Linked DNA regions of Pirellula sp. SH-Sr6A. The protein of the gene in region 1 interacts with the protein of each later gene in a pairwise test. Links are inferred from orthologs where the notes say so. Each region holds a gene or a part of one and is shown on either strand. Other genes may lie near its edges. The genes, in order: recO and recR.

The links.
Region 2: the proteins of recO (region 1) and recR interact in binary tests that used the Escherichia coli proteins (3 or more experiments, as listed by UniProt). The link is inferred for Pirellula sp. SH-Sr6A from one-to-one orthologs.

Annotation. Positions count from the first base shown.
Region 1 is NZ_CP011272.1:4,590,129-4,600,659, forward strand. What follows is about bases 3,135-6,011. They hold recO (DNA repair protein RecO), read right to left. Parts: upstream 5,022-6,011; coding sequence 4,248-5,021; downstream 3,135-4,247. Other genes in these bases: bamD (outer membrane protein assembly factor BamD), read right to left, coding at 3,135-4,251; VN12_RS17600 (NAD(+)/NADH kinase), read right to left, coding at 5,024-5,908; dxs (1-deoxy-D-xylulose-5-phosphate synthase), read right to left, coding at 5,915-6,011. In the rest of the region: VN12_RS17570 (NRDE family protein), read left to right, coding at 1-337; VN12_RS17575 (glycosyltransferase family 87 protein), read left to right, coding at 613-1,905; dtd (D-aminoacyl-tRNA deacylase), read right to left, coding at 1,868-2,308; LPS assembly lipoprotein LptE, read right to left, coding at 2,315-2,845; more of bamD, read right to left, coding at 2,842-3,134; more of dxs, read right to left, coding at 6,012-7,819; VN12_RS17610 (polyprenyl synthetase family protein), read right to left, coding at 7,822-8,838; transcriptional regulator NrdR, read right to left, coding at 8,871-9,332; VN12_RS17620 (trypsin-like peptidase domain-containing protein), read left to right, coding at 9,649-10,531. UniProt on the Escherichia coli protein: Involved in DNA repair and RecF pathway recombination.
Region 2 is NZ_CP011272.1:2,470,166-2,480,724, forward strand. The notes cover bases 3,852-6,756. They hold recR (recombination mediator RecR), read right to left. Parts: upstream 5,652-6,756; coding sequence 5,052-5,651; downstream 3,852-5,051. Other genes in these bases: VN12_RS09685 (DUF1559 domain-containing protein), read right to left, coding at 3,852-4,690; VN12_RS09695 (ABC-F family ATP-binding cassette domain-containing protein), read left to right, coding at 5,791-6,756. Also shown: VN12_RS09665 (aminotransferase class I/II-fold pyridoxal phosphate-dependent enzyme), read left to right, coding at 1-1,802; VN12_RS09670 (gamma carbonic anhydrase family protein), read left to right, coding at 1,810-2,349; VN12_RS09675 (tRNA (guanine(46)-N(7))-methyltransferase TrmB), read left to right, coding at 2,346-3,194; VN12_RS09680 (carboxypeptidase regulatory-like domain-containing protein), read right to left, coding at 3,264-3,662; more of VN12_RS09685, read right to left, coding at 3,710-3,851; more of VN12_RS09695, read left to right, coding at 6,757-7,608; VN12_RS09700 (response regulator transcription factor), read right to left, coding at 7,638-8,189; VN12_RS09705 (Ig-like domain-containing protein), read left to right, coding at 8,616-10,559. UniProt on the Escherichia coli protein: May play a role in DNA repair. It seems to be involved in an RecBC-independent recombinational process of DNA repair. It may act with RecF and RecO.

The DNA.
Region 1 (10,531 bases):
ACGCGTTCAGCTTGCTAGCAGGCTGCTCACGCTCCAAACGCTGGATTCCCCTGTCAAGTTTCTTGCGGTGGCGAGCCGAGTCTTCGCACGTTCCCCAACCCCTACCGGCAGAGCCAATATGGTGATGCGCGGCGCGGATTACGGCACGGTCTCGAGCACGCTTATTGCGTTGGGGGCAAAACCCCGCGATGCCATCTACCAGTACTCCGATGGCCCCGCCGACGAAGCCCGTTACGAAGATTACTCGCCTCTTTTGCGAGATATCCTCAGCCGCGGCCTGCGAGAGTCGAAACCCAAAGCCGCGGCCGTTACCTCTGGCTTCGACGCATTGGACTAAGGCACTCATCTCTCGCCTCCTTTTAAGGCAACGATCTAGAGAACGCTTGGACATCCTCCCTAATCTGCTTCCGCGAGGGTGTCCAAGGTTCTGATCGAGTGGATCCGGTTATTCCGATTCTATCGATCCCTCTGCGATCCCCACTCGGATCTTCTCTCTCTGCGGCTTGTTTCACTCCACCTTCGCCGCGCAGCGACCTACGCTCCACCGATGGGGAACAATCCCCGAAAACCGCTTTCCCTTTTGATGCTCACCACCGCGAGTGGGTTCCCACGATGCTGGACAACTGCGCCAACGATTTCAAATCGCCAACGGCCGCGTCGTCGACCAACGGACCCCTCACAACCTCTTGGCCGTATCGGCAATTGCTACCCGTCTTGGCGTTTTTTTTAGTCGGGTGCATCTACTTGTTTTTTTCTCCCAACTACCAATGGTCCACCATCCTCCAATCCACACCCTACGGCGCGGACTTTTTGCAGGAATGGATCGGAGGGCACATGATCTGGAACGGACAGATCGGGTCGGTCTACTCCGAACAATTCATCGCCTCGCAACACGAGCCGATGGTCACCGGATTTGAGTGGGATGCCAATCAGTTTTTCCCTCCGGTCTACCCACCTCCCCATTATCTTTTCTTTTCCCCCTGGGGAGCCTTGCCGTATCGCTTTGCAGTGATGGGCTGGCTGGCGTTCTTACTCAGCGCCGCTTGCCTCGCATCGATTCTTCTGCAGTCCATCGAGGGACAAGCACCAGGCGTACGTCCCTATCTTTGGATTGCAGTGCTCCTCTTTCCGCCTCTACTCCTATCGATCACCTTGGCGCAAAAGAGCGTTCTATGGCTCCTCCTTTTTGTGATCGTATGCCGCTGGCTGAAACAGGAGCGATGGTTTGCAGCAGGACTGGTGGCCGGTCTAGTAACGATCAAGCCGACTCTCTGCTTCCTCCTCCCTCTCTTGATGGTCCTCGATCGCCGATGGCGATTTTTAGGTGGGATGGCTCTGTCGACGGCAGTCCTTTGGGGGGCTGCCATATGGTTCTTCCCGCAGGAAGCATGGGCCGGATTTCTGTCCATCGCATCGACCGCCGGTCGCTACACCGACCAACACGGTTTTCATCTCGATTGGTCCTGCAATCTGATCAGCTTGGCGAGCAGCCTGCCTATCGGTTGGTCTGGGTGGGGAAAGATGGCCATCAGTCTCCCGCTAGCCCTCTATGCGCTCCTCGCCGCCGTGGAAGATCGATCGCGCTGGAACGATCCCAAACGCTGGATGACGTGGATGCTGGCGACGATCCTGCTCAGTCCTCATTTTTACCATTACGATCTGTGCATCCTTCTGCTTCCGATCGTTTGGATGCTGGCGACTGACCCGCGACGCGGCATCTGTTACTTTGTCACCCTATCACTTGCCTTCGTGCTCGCGCCCGATGTGTATGCGCTCTGGCAAATCCCACTCCTACCCGTTGTCTTGCTAGGCATGCTGTGCGAGCTGCGATTGAGTTATCGACTTTCTAGCAGCATGTCGAGCCTTATCATCGCTCCACGATCAGGGTTACCGGACCGTCGTTGACGAGCGATACCTGCATGTCGGCACGAAAGATTCCCTTTTCGACCGAAACCCCTTGCGCGGCGACTTGCTCGCAGAAAAACTCATACAATTCGTTTGCGATCCCCGGCTCCTCCGCTTGATCGAAGCTAGGTCGCCGGCCTTTGATGCAATCGCCGTAGAGCGTGAACTGACTCACGATCAACATCGAGCCCGAAACATCGCGAACCGATAGGTTCATCTTTCCTGCTTCGTCGCTGAAGGCTCGGAGTCCGACACATTTTTCCGCAAGCCATTTTGCTGTTTCGCGGCAATCTCCCCTGCGGATTCCGAGGAGAACCATCCATCCTCGATCGATCTTGCCAACAACCGTTCCTTCAACCGTTACGGATGCTTTCGAAACACGCTGCAACACCGCTCGCATCATCCATCCTTACCAGCGGGCTTCCATCTGATCGACGATGTGGTTCGCCAATCGCTCCACCACTCTCATATTCGCCGTCGAAATCGATTGCCCCGCTTCTGGAACGAAGTCCGCGTTATCCGAAAAGAGGAAGCTCGTCTCTCCAGGTGGCAGAAAACGTGTCTCGACCAAAGGAAGATTGCGTCGATCGACCCAACTCATCTCGATAGACATCACCGTTTGAAGCAGACGAGGTTCGTCCGTTCCTGTTTCGCCGATCACTCGTTTGGAATCGCCCGTCATCCGGCAGGTAAGAATGGAATCTGCAGTACCCAAATCGGCCAGTTTGTAGGAGGTTCTTCGTTCGATCTCTTTTTGAAGCGTCTCGGTGAGCTGTACTCCCAACTCCGGTCGGAATGAATTGGATTTGATGATCGGAACGTGAATAGTCCGAACATCGTTTCGGTACAAGCTGCGCGTGCCGATGTTGTATCCCAAACATCCCGGAATACAAACCGACAGGAGCAACAGGAATACTCCACCCGCGAGGCTCTTGGTCATCTTCGAATCACTCCGCCTTCGACGGGAGTCGATTCCAAGAGCCTTGCCGTTCTCGCTTCGCGCTCTTTGCGGTCCGACTCGATCACTTCCTCAGGAAGGGGTTTGCGGAGCGGAGCGGTCTTATCGCGACTTGGAAACAGAACCGTCAACTCGGACAAATACGGAGTCGGTTCATCGGGCATCTCTTTCAGCTTGGCGAGCATATCCCGGGCAGGTTGTGCAAAGGCGGTTTGATCAAACTTTTCAATGATCTCCTCACACTTTAACCGCGCCGCGCCTGCCTCCCCTTTGTTGAATCGATACTCCGCATTGTGATAAAGCCTCTCCGCTTTGCGATTCACCAACTCGGTGTACATGCGGTCGATCTCATCTTTATCGCGGCGATAATCCTCCGGAAACTGTTTCAAATTCCGGAAGAACTTGTCCGCTTTGTCCAACGGATCGAAGGAATAATCGGGGCCTCGATAGGATTCGAGTGCGGATTTGATGCCGAGCAAATGAGCGCTGTAGAGATGTCGGGAATCGGGATATGTCATGATGAGCTCGTCATACGTATTGAGCGCCTCGATCCACTTTTGATTTCGGAAATGGCTCGATGCCAGTTCCATGGTTACGTCATCCGCAAGCTTCCCCGTCGGACTGTCGAGCCGCATCTTCTCCAAAACGCGGATACCATGTTTGGCTGTGTCATTCCACGGTTTCCGTTTGTCGGTGAAGTTCACATGGTAGAACTGATCATCGAACTGGTTCCAATAGAGTCCGATTTCCATCCGCCGTTTGTCGACATGGTCTTGATAGCGTGTGCGGGGGTAGTCTTTCACCAGCCTGACGTATCGATCTTCTGCCTTGGGATAGCGCTCGGCAAAGAAATAGCTTTCTGCAGCCATGAGAAGCGAGTCTTGATGCAGGTAGGAGCTGATCCAATTCTTTCCTGCCTCGTCGAACTGTTTCCCAGCCTTTTCAAACAACTCAGCGGCCGCGGCGATCTGGGAATCACGGGACTCTTCCGGGCTACTTTGCGCTTGTTTGAACAAGTCGATGGCCTGGCGATAGGTCTCCTCCGCTTGTTGAAACTGCGTCTTGGCCAGCGTGGGATTGGCGGGCCTGGTTCCGATCAAAGGAACATTTTTGAGCAATCCGGGCATATTGCTCTTCCGTTGTTTTTCGGCGAGTCGCCCCTCGGGACGCACGTAGTTCCCTTCGGCGTCTTGGTACCCCTCGATCGCTCGCTTGGCCAGATCGTATTCGTCCTCTTTCTTGGTGAGTCCCAGCGTCGCGCAGCCGGAAAGCGAAACGACCCAGGCGAAATGCATCCATCGAATCTGAGGTGCAATCCCAGACACGATCTGCACCATCCAAGTGCGAGGGTTCACCCGGAGGCTATGAAGCTTTTTGGTCTTCCTCAACGTTTTAGTTCCTCCAAGAAATCCATGAGTCGCAATCGCCGATCCGCTAAATGGGTAATGAACTTCTCCATCGCAAATCGAACTTCGCCTCGCGTGGTGGGGGATAGGTCCCGGTAACTACCCACGCTGTCGACCAGTCCATCGCCGTCCGATGCAACCATTCGCAGGAAAGTGATTGTCTCCTCGCGCAATCGCAGGACATACCGTTGACCTGCGAGGCAAGAATCACAAAGCACTCCTCCCGCGTCGATTCCGAACAAGTAGCTTCGGTTCCGCCCGGACTCTACAGAATTCCCGCATCCCGCGCAAAGCTCAAACGTCGGTAAATGACCAAGCGCTCGCAGGAATTCCATCTCAAATCGAAGCACGACCTTCGCAGGATCCTCCATTTCATCCAACTTAACGAACGACGCATCGAGAACGTCGAAATGTTCCTCCATGGGTTGATGGTTCTCGGTGAGCACATGCGTCAGCTCAGCGAGGTAATAGGCTGCGTAGAGTGATAGCAAAGAATGTTGACCACCTTTGAACCGACGCACCAATTTGGCCTCGGTAAGAATATCGAGGGTATCGTTCAGCTTCTCGATGAAGACAATCTGGGACTTGGCCAATAAATCGAGCGCGTTCTCAAACGGGCTCTTCAGCCGCCTAGCCCCCTTGGCCACCGCGGAGACTTTACCATGGGTGCGGGTGAACAGAGTCACCACCAAGCTTGTTTCGCTCCATGCGACCGAACGCAACAGGATCGCTTCGGACTTCTCCAACCCCATAGTTATTCCGCCAACCTGGGCTTGCCGCTCCACCCCAGCTTGTCTCTCAAGGCTTGGTAGTCATCATGCCCAGGGACACCGATCAACTGAAAGGACGAATCCGCGCGAGCGATGCGAACCTTCATATCTCGTTCTAGATGGCAAACCACCCGTCCGTCGACGACCAAGCTCGCGGTGGGATGATCGACTCGGAGCATCAGATCAAACACCCGATCCGCCGTATCGACAACCGGACGCATCGTCAGGGTATGGGGACTGATCGGACAGATCACAAAGGCTTGCAGATTTCGGCGTAGAATCGGTCCCCCTGCGGATAAATTATGCGCCGTCGAACCGATGGGAGTACTGATGATCAAGCCATCGCACGCATAGGTGGTGGCCAAGGCTGCGTCGATGAAAAGATCGATGTAAAGCATTGAATAAGGCGGTCCCCCGAGAATACTCGCTTCGTTCAGCCCGATCATCGAATGGAGCAATTCGTCTCCGCGATACACATCGCTCTGCAACATCAAATGACTGGTGAGGGTGAAATGCCCCTTCGCGATTTCGGGCCAAACATTCATGAATTTGTCGGGTTGTATCGCCGCCAGGAATCCGAGCTTCCCGAGATTCACTCCCAACACGGGCTTCTGCCGATGCTTCATCTGCCTCGCAGATTGCAGGATCGACCCGTCCCCGCCAAGCACCACGACGAGATCGGAAGTGCAATGCTCAAAGTCATATTCAAACGCTTTGTCGACCGCGACAATTTCGGCATGACGTTCGATGCAAGGCAGCAGTTTCGGCAACTCCGACTCCACCCGGGGTCGATTCGGTGCAGCGAGCACAACGACGCGAGGTTTCTCGCGCCCCAGGGACCTCCAAGATGCAACGGAGTGTTCAGACACGTGGCATCACACTCCCGCGTGGCTAGCGTCGGAGTAACGAGCGCTGAGAGTTCGGCAGGCGACTGCGATTCCAGCTGCATCCAAGCCTAGATCGGCGAGGAGGTCGTTCCTTTCACCATGCTCGATAAACCGATCGGGCAATCCGAGCGTCCGGAGACTTCGAGTATCCCAACCGTGCTGACAGGCCGTCTCCAGAACTGCCGAACCAAATCCACCCATCAAGGCACCTTCCTCAACCGTCACGACAAATCGGCATTCTTCGAACACTTGTGCAAGCATTTCCGTGTCGAGCGGTTTGATGAATCTCGCATTGATCACCGCTACCTCAATCCCCTCTTGCTTGAGAAGATCTGCAGCGGCTAAGGCCTGCTGCAACATGGCACCGCACGCGATGATGGCGCCATCGGTCGCCCAACGAATCGTTTCGGATTTCCCAAGCTCGATCGGCTGGCACGGGCGTTCAAACGTCAATGCAGACGATTTGGGATAGCGGATCGAAGTTGGACCATTGTGCTGCAGCGCGAACTCCAGCATCGGTTCTACTTCGGTGGCATCCCCAGGAGCCATCATGACGATATTCGGGAAAACGCGCATGTAGCCAATATCGAACACACCGTGGTGCGTCGGACCATCCGGGCCGGTCAATCCAGCTCGGTCCATCATCATGCAAACCGGAAGATTCTGCAGCGATACTTCTTGAAAGATCTGGTCGTACGAGCGTTGCATGAAGGTCGAATAAATGGCAACGATCGGACGCAACCCGGTTTTGGCTTGGCCAGCAGCGAAAGCGACCGCATGCGATTCACAGATTCCCACATCAAAAAAGCGATCGGCGAAGGCGTCGCGAACCGGTTCCAATTTGTTCCCTTGGCACATGGCCGCGGTCATCACCGTCACCTTTTCATTCTTATGCATCTGGCTCAAGATGGCATCGCGAGCGAAGTTGGTGAACGCAGGCTTCTCCAGGGTGGAGCGGACCTTGGGGGAACCATCTTCGTCCTCGAATGCAGGCGGAGTATGGAAGTAGACGGGATCCCGTTCCGCGGGCTTGTATCCTCGCCCTTTCTCGGTCACCACATGGAGCAACGTCGGACCTTTCTGATTCTTCACCATCTCCAAGTACTTTCGCATCAGATGGATGTCATGGCCGTCGATCGGACCGATATAGCGGAATCCAAACTCCTCGAACAACATGCCGCCGACCATCCCCGCCTTGACCCCCTCTTTGATTTGAGCCAAGAGTTTCTCTGCGGGATCGCCGAACAGCGGGAGCTTGTTGAGTACCTTCACTACCTCGCTCTTGAGCCCGGTATAGAAGGGGTTGGTTCGCAAACGATCCAGATAATTGGCGACCGCACCGACGCGTGGACAAATCGACATCTTGTTATCGTTGAGGATGACGATCAAGTCCGAGTTTAGCTCCCCGGCATTGTTCATCGCTTCAAAGACGATCCCCGACGGAAATGCTCCGTCCCCGATCACGGCGATGCTCTTTCGACTTCCTTCATTTTGAAGATCGTCGCCGCTCTTCAATCCGAGGGCGGTCGATACGGAACAGCCGGCATGGCCGGTCATAAACAAGTCATACTCACTTTCAGAAGGATTGGGGTAACCCATCAATCCCCCTTTCATGCGTATGCTCTGAAAATCGTTGTAACGACCGGTTATCAATTTATGTGGATAGATCTGATGCCCGGTGTCCCAGATCAATCGATCCCGTCGAAAGTCGAAAACACTATGCAACGCTAAACAGAGCTCCACGACTCCGAGATTCGAGGCAAAGTGAGCGGTACGGGTCGCCAAGAGATTGCAGAGCACATCTCGGATTTCGCTCCCCAACTGCTCGAGCTGCTCGATGCTCATCGAATGCAGAGATTCAGAGGACTCCAATTTCGAAAGCAGTTCGTGCATGCCTAGTGACTCCTGTCGATGATGTATTTTGCTAGTTGCTGAAGGGGCACTGCCGCAGCTCCATAAGGTTCCACCAACCGGACGGCCTTTAGAACCAATTCCCGGGCCTTCGCCCTGCTATCCTCCACCCCGTAAATGGAGGGATAAGTCAACTTGCCACGTTCCTGGTCTTTTCCAGTCCGTTTTCCAGTGTTCTCCGCGGTGCTCTCGACGTCCAGTAGGTCATCGGCGATTTGGAAAGCAATTCCGATTGCATCGCCATATTGGGACATCACGCGCAGATCTTTCTCCGATGCACCTGCCGCGATCCCCCCCAATTCGACCGATCCTCGAATCATCGCGCCTGTCTTGCGGGCATGGATCGATTGCAGCAACCTGCCGTCCCCTCCATGTTTCTCGGCCCATAAATCGTCGACTTGCCCCGCAACCATCCCCTCCGGTCCCGCCGCCTTGGCCAAGACCAGCAGGCTTTGCACTTGCTGACTAGGAGACATCTCCGATTCCATCAATGTCTGAAAAGCGAGTGCCTGCAGACCGTCCCCGGCCAGGATGGCCGTCGCCTCATCGAACTGGATGTGGCATGTCGGCCGTCCACGACGCAAATCGTCATCGTCCATCGCAGGCAAATCGTCATGGATGAGCGAGTAACAGTGGATCATTTCCAAAGCGATCGCAGAAGGAATCGCAGACGCGGCCGTACCACCGAGCGTTTCGCAGGCGAGCAAACAAAGGACCGGACGCAGTCTTTTTCCAGGTCCTAACAAGGAATACCGCATGGAATCCCGCAATCGATCGGGGCAATCCTCCGACAATCCTGCGATGCGTGTCTCCAAAGCCTGATCGATAAGCCCCGCGAGATGCTTCCAGCGTTCCTGAAGAGGGTCGATTGCGGTAGCCGTGGCGATGATAGTACCCTGGTGATTTTCGATGAGAAACGTCGCTGAATAGAAAAAAGTCCCCCTGGAAAGAGCCTTCCAACCCACCCCTGGCGGGCGAGCCAGTGCGATCCAAGAGTTCATGCGACAAATTGTAGCGTTTTGTCGAGTCCCGATCAGCTCTTTTGACTCCGTTTCAAGATCGGCCGCAACTCCTCCACAAAATCTTGAATGTCGCTAAACCGGCGGTACACGCTGGCGAACCGAACAAAAGCGACTTGGTCGACCTCCCGCAAATACTCCATGCACAGACCACCGATCTCCTCGCTCGAAACCTCTTTCTCGTACTGATCGAGGATGTGCGACTCGATTTCCGCGGCCAGTCGTTCGATTTGCTCGACACTGATCTTCCGTTTCCAACAGGCCGCTTGCAGTCCCCGAGCGATCTTAGCCCGGCTGAAATCTTGGTGGCTTCCGTCCCTCTTCACGACTTGTAGTAGCCCCTCCACTCGTTCGTAGGTGGTGAACCGACGACAACATTGATTGCAATATCGACGCCTGCGTATGGCCTTGCCGTCCTCGACACTCCTTGAATCGCGAACCGCGTCGTTGTCACTGGAACAGTAGGGGCAGCGCATGCTTCGATTTCCTCAATCCTTGGAAGACCTGGAGGTGACGGAGCCTCGACTCCATCCTAGACCGCGCAATCTACCATTGGCCTGTCGCCTATTTCAATGACTGCCATAAGAAGGAGGAAAATTGTCAAACTGGCGAACCTGGAAAGAGACTGTCGCGTGGGTCGACTTGGGATAGCTTCCGTGCGGCAGATCATGCCGCTTCTTTGGAACAACCGATCCTACCGTTACCGAACCGTTCCCGCATTGCTAGCAAGCCACGCGCACTAGCCGGTTTGGCTACCCAGTATCCGCTTCCGTACCCAAGCTTCGGACCAGCATGAAACTACGCACCCTAACCCAACGGCTGCAGGCAATCTCCGTCGGATTGTTAGCCACCTCGTTTTGGGTAGGACCTACGTCCCATTTCGTAGGTTGCTCATCTGCTTGGGCACAAGAAAACGATCGGGTCACTCCCATCGTTCGCGCCATTCGCAAAGCCGAGCCTGCTGTCGTCAACATCCAAGGCAACAAGACGGTCACCAACACCGGGACCAACGGGGTGTCGACCGTTCAGGAAGTCAACGGCATGGGGACCGGCGTCATCATCGACCGACGCGGCCTGATCATCACGAACTACCATGTGGTCGATGCCGTTCAAAAGATCGAAGTCACCCTTGCCGATGGAACAACCACCATCGCGAACTTGATCAACTACGATCCCGAAACGGATCTTGCTATGATCAAAATCAACGTCGACAAGGACTTGCCCGTCATTCATGTTGGACGCAGCGATAATCTCCTTCGCGGAGAATCTGTCATCGCCATCGGCAACCCCTTCGGCTATCAGAACACCGTAACCGTGGGAATCATCAGCGCGCTCCATCGGGACATCCCGGTCAACGGCTCGCAACAATACACTGACCTGATTCAAACGAACGCCGATATCAACCCAGGAAACTCGGGCGGTCCATTGCTGAATATCGATGGGGAAGTCATCGGTATCAATGTGGCCGTCCGAGTCGGCGCTCAAGGAATCGGGTTCGCGATCCCCATCGATAATGCGATCTCGGTAATGAGCGAACTTGTCGCCCAATACCGGACTACAGGATCGCATGGCTTGGTCTGCTCTCGCATTTCCACCGACAATGGAATGCAACTGGTATTGGACGAATACCGAAGCAACAGCAGCAAAGAATCATCGCGAGAATTCAAACCCGGCG
Region 2 (10,559 bases), 2.1 Mb from region 1 along the record:
CGGTGACCCAGGTCCATGAACTACCGCCGGACGCCGTCGTCCTAGTGCGTCATGGTTCGCTCCCGCGCACGTCGTCGGGCAAGATTCAACGGCACGCTTGCCTCCGCGGATTCCGCGAAAACAGTTTTCGGGTAATTCACCAATGGCTTTCGTGGGAAGAGGAGCTCCCAGGGCAATCGCCGATGATCGCTGCGGCGACCGTCGACGATTTGAAGTCCGGGTTCCAACGCAACACCGGAACCAAGAAGACACGCGATCCTGACCCCGCCGTGGTGGAGTTGGTACGGCGTGCGGTGAAGTCTGTTGCGCAGGAGAGAGCCAAGCTCCTGGACTTGGACACCAACGTCATCGTCGATTTGGGATTGGATAGTCTCGAGCGACTCCAAATCGCGCACACGCTGGAAAACGCGGTGGGAGGACGGTTCCCCGAAGAAGTTCTACAAGAAATCGAAACAGTCCGAGAAATCGCCGAGGCTATCGAGCAGCACTTCGGGAAAGACCGAATTCGAGAGGACTTGGTCGCTTCGGAATCGGACCAGCCCGCGCCACGAGAAGTTGCACCGGAGGACTATCGTTTTGAGCTTATGCCGGAGTACCGGCGACTCAAGCAGATGATGTCGCAGTTTGACATGACAGGCATCCCGAACCCGTACTTCTCGGTGCACGAAGGGTTGACGCGCGACACGACCACCGTGGCAGGGAGGCAGTTGATTAGCTTTGCGAGTTACAACTATCTTGGGATGAGCGGCGACCCGACCGTCACCGAGGCGGTGATCCAATCGGTAAAGAAGTACGGAACGAGTGTATCGGCGTCGCGATTGGTGAGCGGTGAGAAGGATATTCACCGCGTTCTCGAGCAGGAGATTGCTCGCTGGGTCGGGGTGGAGGATTCTGTCGTCTTCGTCGGCGGTCATTCGACCAACGAGACGGTCATCGGGCATCTAACCGGTCCCAATGACTTGATTTTGCACGATGCCCTTTCTCACAACAGCATCGTCCAAGGGGCCATACTATCGGGAAGTCGCCGTAGAGCATTTGCGCATAACAGCTATGAAGCCTTGGATGAGGCGTTGACCGAACTTCGGACTCGCTATCGCCGTGTGTTGGTGATCGTAGAAGGTGTCTACAGCATGGACGGGGATTACCCCGAGCTCCCCGCCTTTATCGAAGTCTGCAAGAAACACAAATGTTGGTTGATGGTAGACGAAGCGCACTCCATCGGAACGATGGGAACTCATGGTCGAGGTATCGCAGAGCACTTCGGCATCGACCCAACCGATGTTGATATCTGGATGGGGACTCTCAGCAAATCATTCGGCTCCTGCGGTGGCTACATCGCCGGAAAGAAAGAGCTAGTTGAGTATCTCAAGTACACCACTCCGGGGTTCGTGTTCAGTGTTGGTCTTTCGCCGGCGAACACCGCGGCTGCGATTGCATCGTTGAAGGTAATCGAGCGAGAACCCAATCGGGTTGACAGGTTGCATGAGGCGTCCGCGTTGTTCTTGAACGAGGCTCGCAAACATGGATTGAACACTGGAAAGAGCGCAAACACGCCGGTCGTCCCTGTCATCACCGGAAACTCCTTGCACGCCCTGCTACTGTCGCGTCGCATGAACGAGTCCGGTGTGAATGTGCAGCCGATTTTGTACCCCGCAGTAGAAGAATCCGCTGCACGACTGCGGTTCTTTATCAACTCGACGCACACAAACCAACAGATTCTTTATGCGGTCGACAAATGCGCAGAGCATTTCAAAGCGATTGCGCCCGAGCATTTCCGTGCCCCGCATGCCGTAGAAACCTGAGCGCCGCATGACCGTACCCTTGAATCGTACGATCTTTCGACCGGAGTTGATTGCGTCCGACGCATTTGTAGCCCCCAACGCAACCTTGCTCGGGGAAGTGTTGGTGGGGAATGAAGCGTGCATCTTGTTTGGCGCGGTACTGCGTGGCGATTGCGAACCTATTTCCATCGGCGCCCAGACCAACATTCAAGATCATTGCTGCCTCCATGCCGATCCTGGCTTTCCGTGTGTTGTCGGGAAGCGCGTTACAGTAGGACATGGGGCAATCGTACACGGTGCAACAGTAGAAGACGAATGCTTGATCGGCATTCGAGCGGTACTACTGAACGGGTCGGTGATCGGAACTGGGTCTATCATTGCCGCAGGCGCGCTCATTCCGGAGGGGAAGGTCATTCCCCCGCACTCCCTGGTCATGGGGATGCCGGGGAAGGTGGTTCGCCAGGTGGGGCCCGACGACCGGGTCTTGATCGAGCGAGGTTGGCAGCACTACGTCGAAACATCCCATGCTTATAGAGCATCCCTTGCTTCTGGAAAAACAAGTCGATGAACCGACGTCGTGACCAAAGTTCTAAGCCTGTCGAATTGCAACCGGGCGATCAAGAGCTTGAGATGGGTGTTCCCATTCCAGGCATCATCCAACCGAAAGAGCGTTGGACGCAAACCGGAATCAAGAAGTTGCCTGAAGCGGGACCACTGGCCTTGGGTTCGATCTTTGGACGCGAAGCACCCGTTGCCGTGGATATCGGCTGTGGCAATGGTCGTTTTGCAATCGGTTCGGCGTTAGCAAGGCCGGGTTGGGATCATCTCGCCATTGACTTGCTTCCAACGGTGATTCGGTATGCGACGCGCCGGGGCAATCAACGAGGTTTGAGCAATGTCCGGTTTCTGGTCTGCGATGGATGGCGATTTTTAGAGAATTACCTCAGGCCTGAATCCGTCGACGAATTTCATATCTATCATCCGCAGCCGTATTCCGATCCCGATCAAGCGGAGCGTCGACTGCTTTCCCCAGCCTTCTTCATGCTATTGATCGAGCGATTGAAGCCAGATGGCAAGCTCTTTTTGCAAACAGACCGCCGTCCTTATTGGGACTACATGGTTGACTGCGCGAGTCAATTGATGGATTGGCAAGAAATGCCCAGCGGATGGGGTGATGAGCCCTTCATCCGTTCCCGGCGGGAGATGATTTCTGCCGATCAGCAGTTGCCTGTGTTCCGAGGCTTTGGAACTCGCCGGAAAACGCTTTCGCACGAACAGGTCGCTGCCATCGCGAGCGGGCTACCTTTACCCAACTTCATGGTGCATCCGTCGGAAGATCCGTCCGCGACACCTTCGCGGCGCCGTTCCCGGTTTCGACCGAAGCGTGGGAAGCCCCGAACAGGTCCCCGATAACAACAACGACCTAGTTGGTGTCCCAACCAGGTCGTTTCAGTTTAGGAGTTCCTCGAAGAGATCACTCGGTCATTTGATTTCAACCGGAATATCGTTGGAACCTTCTTTGACATCGACTTTGATGTCGGAGCTCGACTCGCTCCAATACTTGTCCGGGACGGCTTTGTCCATGTGCATCGGAAGAGGCGCTGCGGTGGCATCCTCAGGTGCAATCGACTTCGGAGCGAAATAGACCGTGTACTGACCTACCGGGATGGGATCGGAAAGCTGATAGTTTCCTTGATCGTCTAGGTCTCCGCTAGCGCCATGTCCGGTCTCCAAGCTGACAAACATAACAGCCGCTTTGTTGTAAGGCTTCCCTTTGACCGTAGCGGTTCCTTTGACGGTTCCGACAGGGTTGGGGTTCGAACATCCAACGGCACTCATCCCAAAACAAAACAAAGCTATCCAAGTAAATAGGCGGTTCATATCGTACTTTCAATCGAATGTGAAATGGTGAAGCTTCCAGGTGCAGTCTATTGTTCAATCGATGTGACTTCACCATCGAGTCGGCAGCAAAGACGTTTGAGCGTGAGAAAGTCGATGGAGTTGGGGATAAAGTGCACGGAACCGTCCGCCAATCCAACTTCGATACCTCCGGTGTGCATGGAGTTGATGACCGTGTTATTTCGATACATGGCTTCGGTTGCACCTGTTTGAACAATATTGGAGTTTGGCGCAAAGCGGACGCAGGTCGTACCGGTTTGCCAGAGATCTCCGCAGCCCTGATTGATGCGACGAGGGTGGCGGGATCCGAACCATCCGCCGTAGTAGTTCGAGGTTCGGTTCACGCGATTAACGAGCCCCGATTGGTCGGAGACGAAGATGACGTTTGATGTTCCGTCGGTGATGCTCGACATTTTGGTCGTACCGTTTGGAAATAGGACTCCATTCTCACAAGACCAACCGTGTCCACAATCGAAGGTTCCTACGTTGGGGTCACCTCCTGGAACAGGGCGCGCAGCACCTTGGATACCTACGTAGCTGATATTCATGGCTCGCCCGTCGTTATTGGACACGGGAGCGATATGGAAAGGCTCGAAGGCCGTCGACGGACAGCGATATGTTGGGACGAGCAGATTGATAAGTACTTCATTGCCCGAATAGGCATTAGCACCTGCCGCTCCACCCGACATGAAGTTGGAAGTGAAGGTGAACGAGAGTTGGTTGTACACATTGCCTTGCTCGATGAATGGCAACAGCAAGGCTCGCCAATTGGAACCGTTAGCCGGCCATGCCTCTCGCAAATTGAAGGATCCATAGGGGAATGAGCGGTGCGTGTCGTGGTAATTGTGCATCGCCAAACCGATTTGTTTGACGTTGTTCGAACAACTCATACGGCGAGCCGCTTCCCGCGCGGCCTGGACAGCAGGCAACAGCAGTCCAACCAAGATCCCGATGATGGCGATGACAACCAACAGCTCAACGAGCGTAAAGCCTCTACGTTTGACGACCATGACATAACCTCGCGGTAGGAAGAATAAATGAAGCAGTCAGGCAGAATGGTGATGCTTGCCGTCGAATGGGGCTTCGTCGGCGTCTGGATCCCATTTGGTAGGAGAGTTCGGTCGATCGTAGCGTCTTGTTGCGGGAAGCACAACAAAAAGTTCAACCATGAATCAACGACGATTCACCCTGTCCAATGGAACTGCTATACAGAGATCACGACTAAGCCTTTGCGCTAATCATAGGGGCGTTTCGCAAGCCTTAGAAACTTTCAAAAAATCTGAATCGCCAAGTGAAAACTCGAGGTTGCATTGCAAATAGATTCACCGAAGCTAGCAGATCGGACATTGCAATTATCAAGCGCCTGCGATGTCACAGTTTTTGGCGTCCATTGAGGGCATCGGCGAGAATTTCTTTGTTGGTGAACTCGAGTACACTCCCCGTCGTGACACCCCGAGCGAGTCGAGTCAGTCGGACGGGGTACTCAGCGAGCTGATTGGAGATAAACAGGGCCGTACCGTCTCCTTCCACATTGGGATTGGTCGCCATGATGACTTCGGTGTAATTACCTGTTCGGACGCGATCGACCAGGGCTTCGATCGTCAAGTGATCCGGGCCGATGCCATCGAGGGGCGCGATCCGCCCCAGAAGAACGTGATAATGGCCTTGGAAGACCCCGGACTGTTCCAGTGCAATCAAGTCTCTCGGCTGCTCAACGATACAGAGAATGGACGCATCGCGACGAGTGTCGGTACAGATGGTGCACAAGTCTCCTTCAGCGAGATTGAAACAGACGGAGCAGTAGCGAACGTTTTCTCGGACACTCCGGATCGCATCGGAGAGTGCGAACGCTTCCGACTCGTGCACTCGCAGCAGGTGGTAGGCGAGACGTTCCGCTGTTTTCCGACCGATTCCGGGCAATTTGCTCAGTTGATCAATCAATTCCGTGACCGACTGCGAAATCTCCGTCATAGCCTCGTATCCTGCTCTCGTGTGCCTACCTTCCCAAGAGCTCCTTGGTCCTTCCGAGGAGCGATGTTAACATACCAAACGAGAGTGAAACCGCGAGCCGAACCCGTTTTGAACCGCTTCCAGAAAGCACCCCAAATCGATGAGTGTGTTGTTGCAAATCCGTCAAGCGTCAAAGCGTTATGGTGATCAAATCCTGCTTGATAACGCCGAGTGCACCATCACGAGCGACACCAAGGTGGGTTTTGTCGGTCGAAACGGAGCGGGAAAATCAACGTTGCTCCGGTGCCTGCTAGGCGACGAGGAATTGGATTCTGGGCAGATCGTCAAGCACCCGAAATTGCGGATCGGATATCTCCGCCAGCACGATCCTTTTCTCCCCGGCGAGACCTCGCTGCAGTTTTTGATGCGGGACAGCGGTCAACCCGATTGGAAGTGTGGCGAAGTCGCCGGCCAATTCGAGCTTAAAGGGCGATATCTCGAAGGGCCGGTGGGCGAGTTGTCTGGGGGTTGGCAGACCCGGGTCAAGCTGGCCGCTCTTTTGCTGCACGAACCGAATTTGCTTTTGCTAGACGAGCCGACGAACTTCCTCGATTTGCGTACCCAGATTCTGCTAGAGCACTTTCTGAAGGACTTTCGAGAGGCTTGTTTGATCGTCTCGCACGACCGAGCCTTCCTCGGGGCGACTTGCGACTCGACGCTCGACCTGTCTCTCGGAAAGCTCACGATGTACCCTGGCAAGATCGAGGAGTTTCTCGTCTATCAGCAAGAGAGGATCGAGCACGATCAACGTGTCAACGCGGCGACAGAGAGCAAGCGGAAGCAGCTTCAGGAGTTTGTCGACAAGAATCGCGCGAGGGCCAGCACTGCAACTCGGGCAAAGTCGAAGAGCAAGATGCTCGATAAGCTGGAGTTCATTGAGATCCAGTCCGAGCAGGCCAAGGCGGTGATCCGCGCCCCGCAAGTCGAACCCAGGCGAGGTCCTGCCGTTCGGTGTATCGGGCTGAGTATCGGCTACGAAGGGAAGGCGGTGGCGAAGGACATCAACATAGAGATCGAGCATGGATCGCGTTCCGCGATTGTAGGGGACAACGGCCAAGGAAAAACGACCTTGCTGCGCACCATCGTTCGCTCTCTCGAACCGGTAGCGGGGGACGTACGATGGGGGCACGGTTGCAATATTGGTACCTATGCGCAGCACGTCTACACGAGTCTACCGGAGAAAAAAACGGTCCTGGAATACCTGGAATATGAGGCCATTCCCGGGACAAAAGCCCAGACGATTTTGGACACAGCCGGCGCCATGCTTTTCCGCGGCGAAGCGGTGAATAAAAAAGTATCCGTTCTCAGCGGAGGAGAGCGAGCCCGGCTCTGCATGGCCGCCATTCTACTGGGAAATTACAACATACTCGTCCTCGACGAGCCCGGTAACCACTTGGACGTCGAGACAGTCGACGCCCTGGCGAATGCACTGTTGGAATTCAAAGGAACGGTGATTTTCACGTCGCACGATCGCCACTTTATGAACCGTGTCGCCACGAGCATTATCGAGGTGAAAGACGGGACTGTGGTGAACTATCACGGCAATTACGAATCCTATCTCTACATGGTCAATCAGGAAATCGACGATGCCGAGTTCGCCAGAACGGGTCGTCGCAGTGCGACCAGTGTACCGGCGAAATCGAAGGAGTCCGACAAGGAGCGAAGTCAGAACAAAAAGAAGCACCCTAGCGATGGCGTATCCAACGACCAGAGGCTTATACGGAAAGAGATCGCCAACTTAGAGAAGTCGATTTTGAAGCTGGATGGGCAGCGAAAAACGCTGCACGAGCAGTTGATGAAAGCGACCGACCCCATGGAGGCGATGAGGCTTCACGAGGAGCTGGAAAAAGTGAGTACCGAGCTGGAGACGGCCGAAATGCGTTGGGCGGAGTTGCAGGAGCAAGTCGAAGCCGATTAGCCCAATCTTCAAACGGCCACATCCTCGTGTTATGGTGCCCGCTTTCGAAGTTTACGCTGCAGGGATCGGCGATGGATCCCGAGGCGTCGGGCTGCTTCCGAAATGTTTTGATCGCAATCAGCGAGGACACGATGGATGTGTTCCCATTCGGCTTGAGCCAGAGTCGGGACCGGGATTTCTTCGTTCGATTCCGTGACCTCCACCTCCGAACCTCCTCGCTTGAAAGCGCTGAGAATATCGTCGGCGTCAGCGGGTTTAGGAAGGAAGTTTGCGGCCCCGAGCTTGATCGCATCGATCGCGGTGGCAATGCTTCCGAACCCCGAAAGGATGAGGACTTGGACCTCAGGCTTGATCGCTTTGAGGTCCGCGATGACCGTCAAGCCTGTTCGACCGGGCATACGCAGATCGACGACGGCCAAATCGGTGGGATTGCGACGAAATACCTCGACTCCTTCCTCGCAGTTTCCCGCCACTTCGACCCGGAAGCCACGTTCTTGGAACGCTTCTGCCAAACGGTCACGAAGGACGTAGCTGTCGTCGACGAGCAAGATGCTCTGGGAAGAATTCTCTTTGCTATCCATCAAGTTTTTCCTGCAGAACGCAGCGTGTTTCCTTCAACGAGGCCAATCAGTTCAGCCCCAATCCTAGCACAAAAAACAGGTTCCATTCCGGCTGCTTTGGTGTCTTTTGAAGGGTTAACGGGATCCAACACCCTGGATCTTGGAAAAGGTGCCGCCAGAGGGTATGCGCGGTCGCAGGGATCTCACGAGGGAAGCTGGTCCGGTTGAAACGATTAAGCCGGAGCTACCAAAAATAGGAATTCCGAGGAACTTTGAGGGGAAAACCCGCATCGTACACCAGGTTCGTTTTGTTGACACGCATAGTCGTCCAACTACGATGGAAATTCGCTTGTATTGGCAGACATCCCGAATTGGTGGGATGAAGTCCCTCGCTAGATCCAAGTAAACCGCGTTTCTTTTCCAACCGTTTATCACCTTGGGGATCTCATGTTGAGTCCACGTAAGTTCGCTGCCGGTAAGAAGTTCCTTCAACGATGGCAGAAAGCCAAGAAGCGTCAAGCTAAACGAGGAATTCAGCTTGAGTCTCTCGAAAAGCGGGAACTGATGGCTGCTGATTTTTCTCCTGGTGTCGAGTCGGCGTTAGCGACAATGCGTATCGCGGACCCTGCCATCCGAGTCCAAATCGGAAACATGCTCACCGCACGATATGGCGGCGGTAGCTCGACCTCGTCGGGTACGGGAGGGCTTTCCGGAGAAAGCGGCGCTCCGTTCACCACCTCGGAAGCGGAACCGAACTCCGTCCGTTCCCAAGCCAACTTTTTGCCATTCGGGATTGGCCCTGGCAAGAACTCGGTGGTGAATGTCAACGGTCAGATGAACAACAACTGGGACGAAGACTACTTTGCCTTCGATCTGAAGAAGGGGGACATCATCGACATCCGGGCCAATGCTCTTGGTGTCGTTCAGCCGGGACTCACCTTGTTCAATTCCGCTGGACGAGAGTTGCTCCACAGCAAGCAGCCCTTTTATCCGCCCGCAGTTGGTCGACCGATTCCCGACAAGTCTCCGCGTTTCACAACGGGAGGTTCCACGCTCACTTACGTGATCGACACCGATGGTCGTTACTTCTTGAGCATCAATGATGCCAGCTTGAACTACTCCATCAATATGCGGGCCTATCGCCCGACGATCGAGCAAGAGCCGATTGGTACCAAGCAAAAATTGTTTGTCGATTTCGACGGTGCGTTTCTCCGTTCGGATGTCGTGGGATTGAATCCGACGGCGGTTCCCTCCACTGTCCGTATTCCGGGACTTTCTCAAGCCCTTCCGCAGTTGGGACTTACCGATGCGGACGAGCCTGCTTTGATCCGCAACATTATGAATCGGGTCGAACAAAAGCTTCGATTGCAGCTCGCACAGGATAGTTTGAACGGATGGTATTCCCAAACCGGTAACCCTGGCGACTTTGATATCGAAATCTTGAACAGTCTGGAACATCCAGACGTTTGGGGACAACCCAATGTGGCCCGCATGATCGTCGGTGGTAATGCGCCCCAGTATGGCTTCCCAGCGGGATTATATGGTATCGCCGAATGGGTCGACATCGGTAACTTCAACCGTGAGGACACTGCAGTTACATTCCTGGACGCGGCTATTTTCGAAGCCCAAACCACGCCGCGAGCAGGAAACGTTCCTCTGGCTGACTCCTTTGCTCAGAGTATTGCGGACACGATCGTTCACGAAATGGGTCACTTGCTCGGTGTTGCCCACACCAGCTTTACCAATAATGTGATCACGATCATGGACGGTTTCTTGATCGATCAAATCGGGCAGGATGGTTTGTTTGGAACGCCGGACGACCAATTGCTGACCTTCAAAAACGACGAATACGAACTGGGTGAGACGACTGCAGGTGGCGGTGTCAACAACACAGCGCAAGTCGTGGCTTGGGCGGCGGCGACGGGCAAGGTTGGCTCGACCATCTCCGGTCTCGTTTACAACGATATCAATCGCAACGCTCGCCAAGACGCGGGGGAAGCGGGCATTGGCGGCTGGGAAGTCTACGTCGACCTCAATAACAACGGCTCTCGCGAGCTAGGCGAACCGCGAGCCACGACGGCGGCAAATGGTTCGTACACCTTGTTCGTCGCTGCAGGCACTTACAACGTTCGCGTCACTCGACCTGCAGGCTGGGTTGCGTCGACCAACGCAGAGGTCGTGAAGTCCGTTACTGTGACCACCGCCGGAGCGACCGCAAACTTTGGTTCTTCGCTTCCCTCCAACCTGGCTACGGGTTTCAAGTGGTTGGATATCAATGGCGACGGTATCAAGGATTCGAATGAACCGGGACTGGCTGGCGTCTACATTTACTTGGACCTGGATGGCGACGACCGACCGGACGTAGGGGAACCCGCATCCATTACCAAGGCG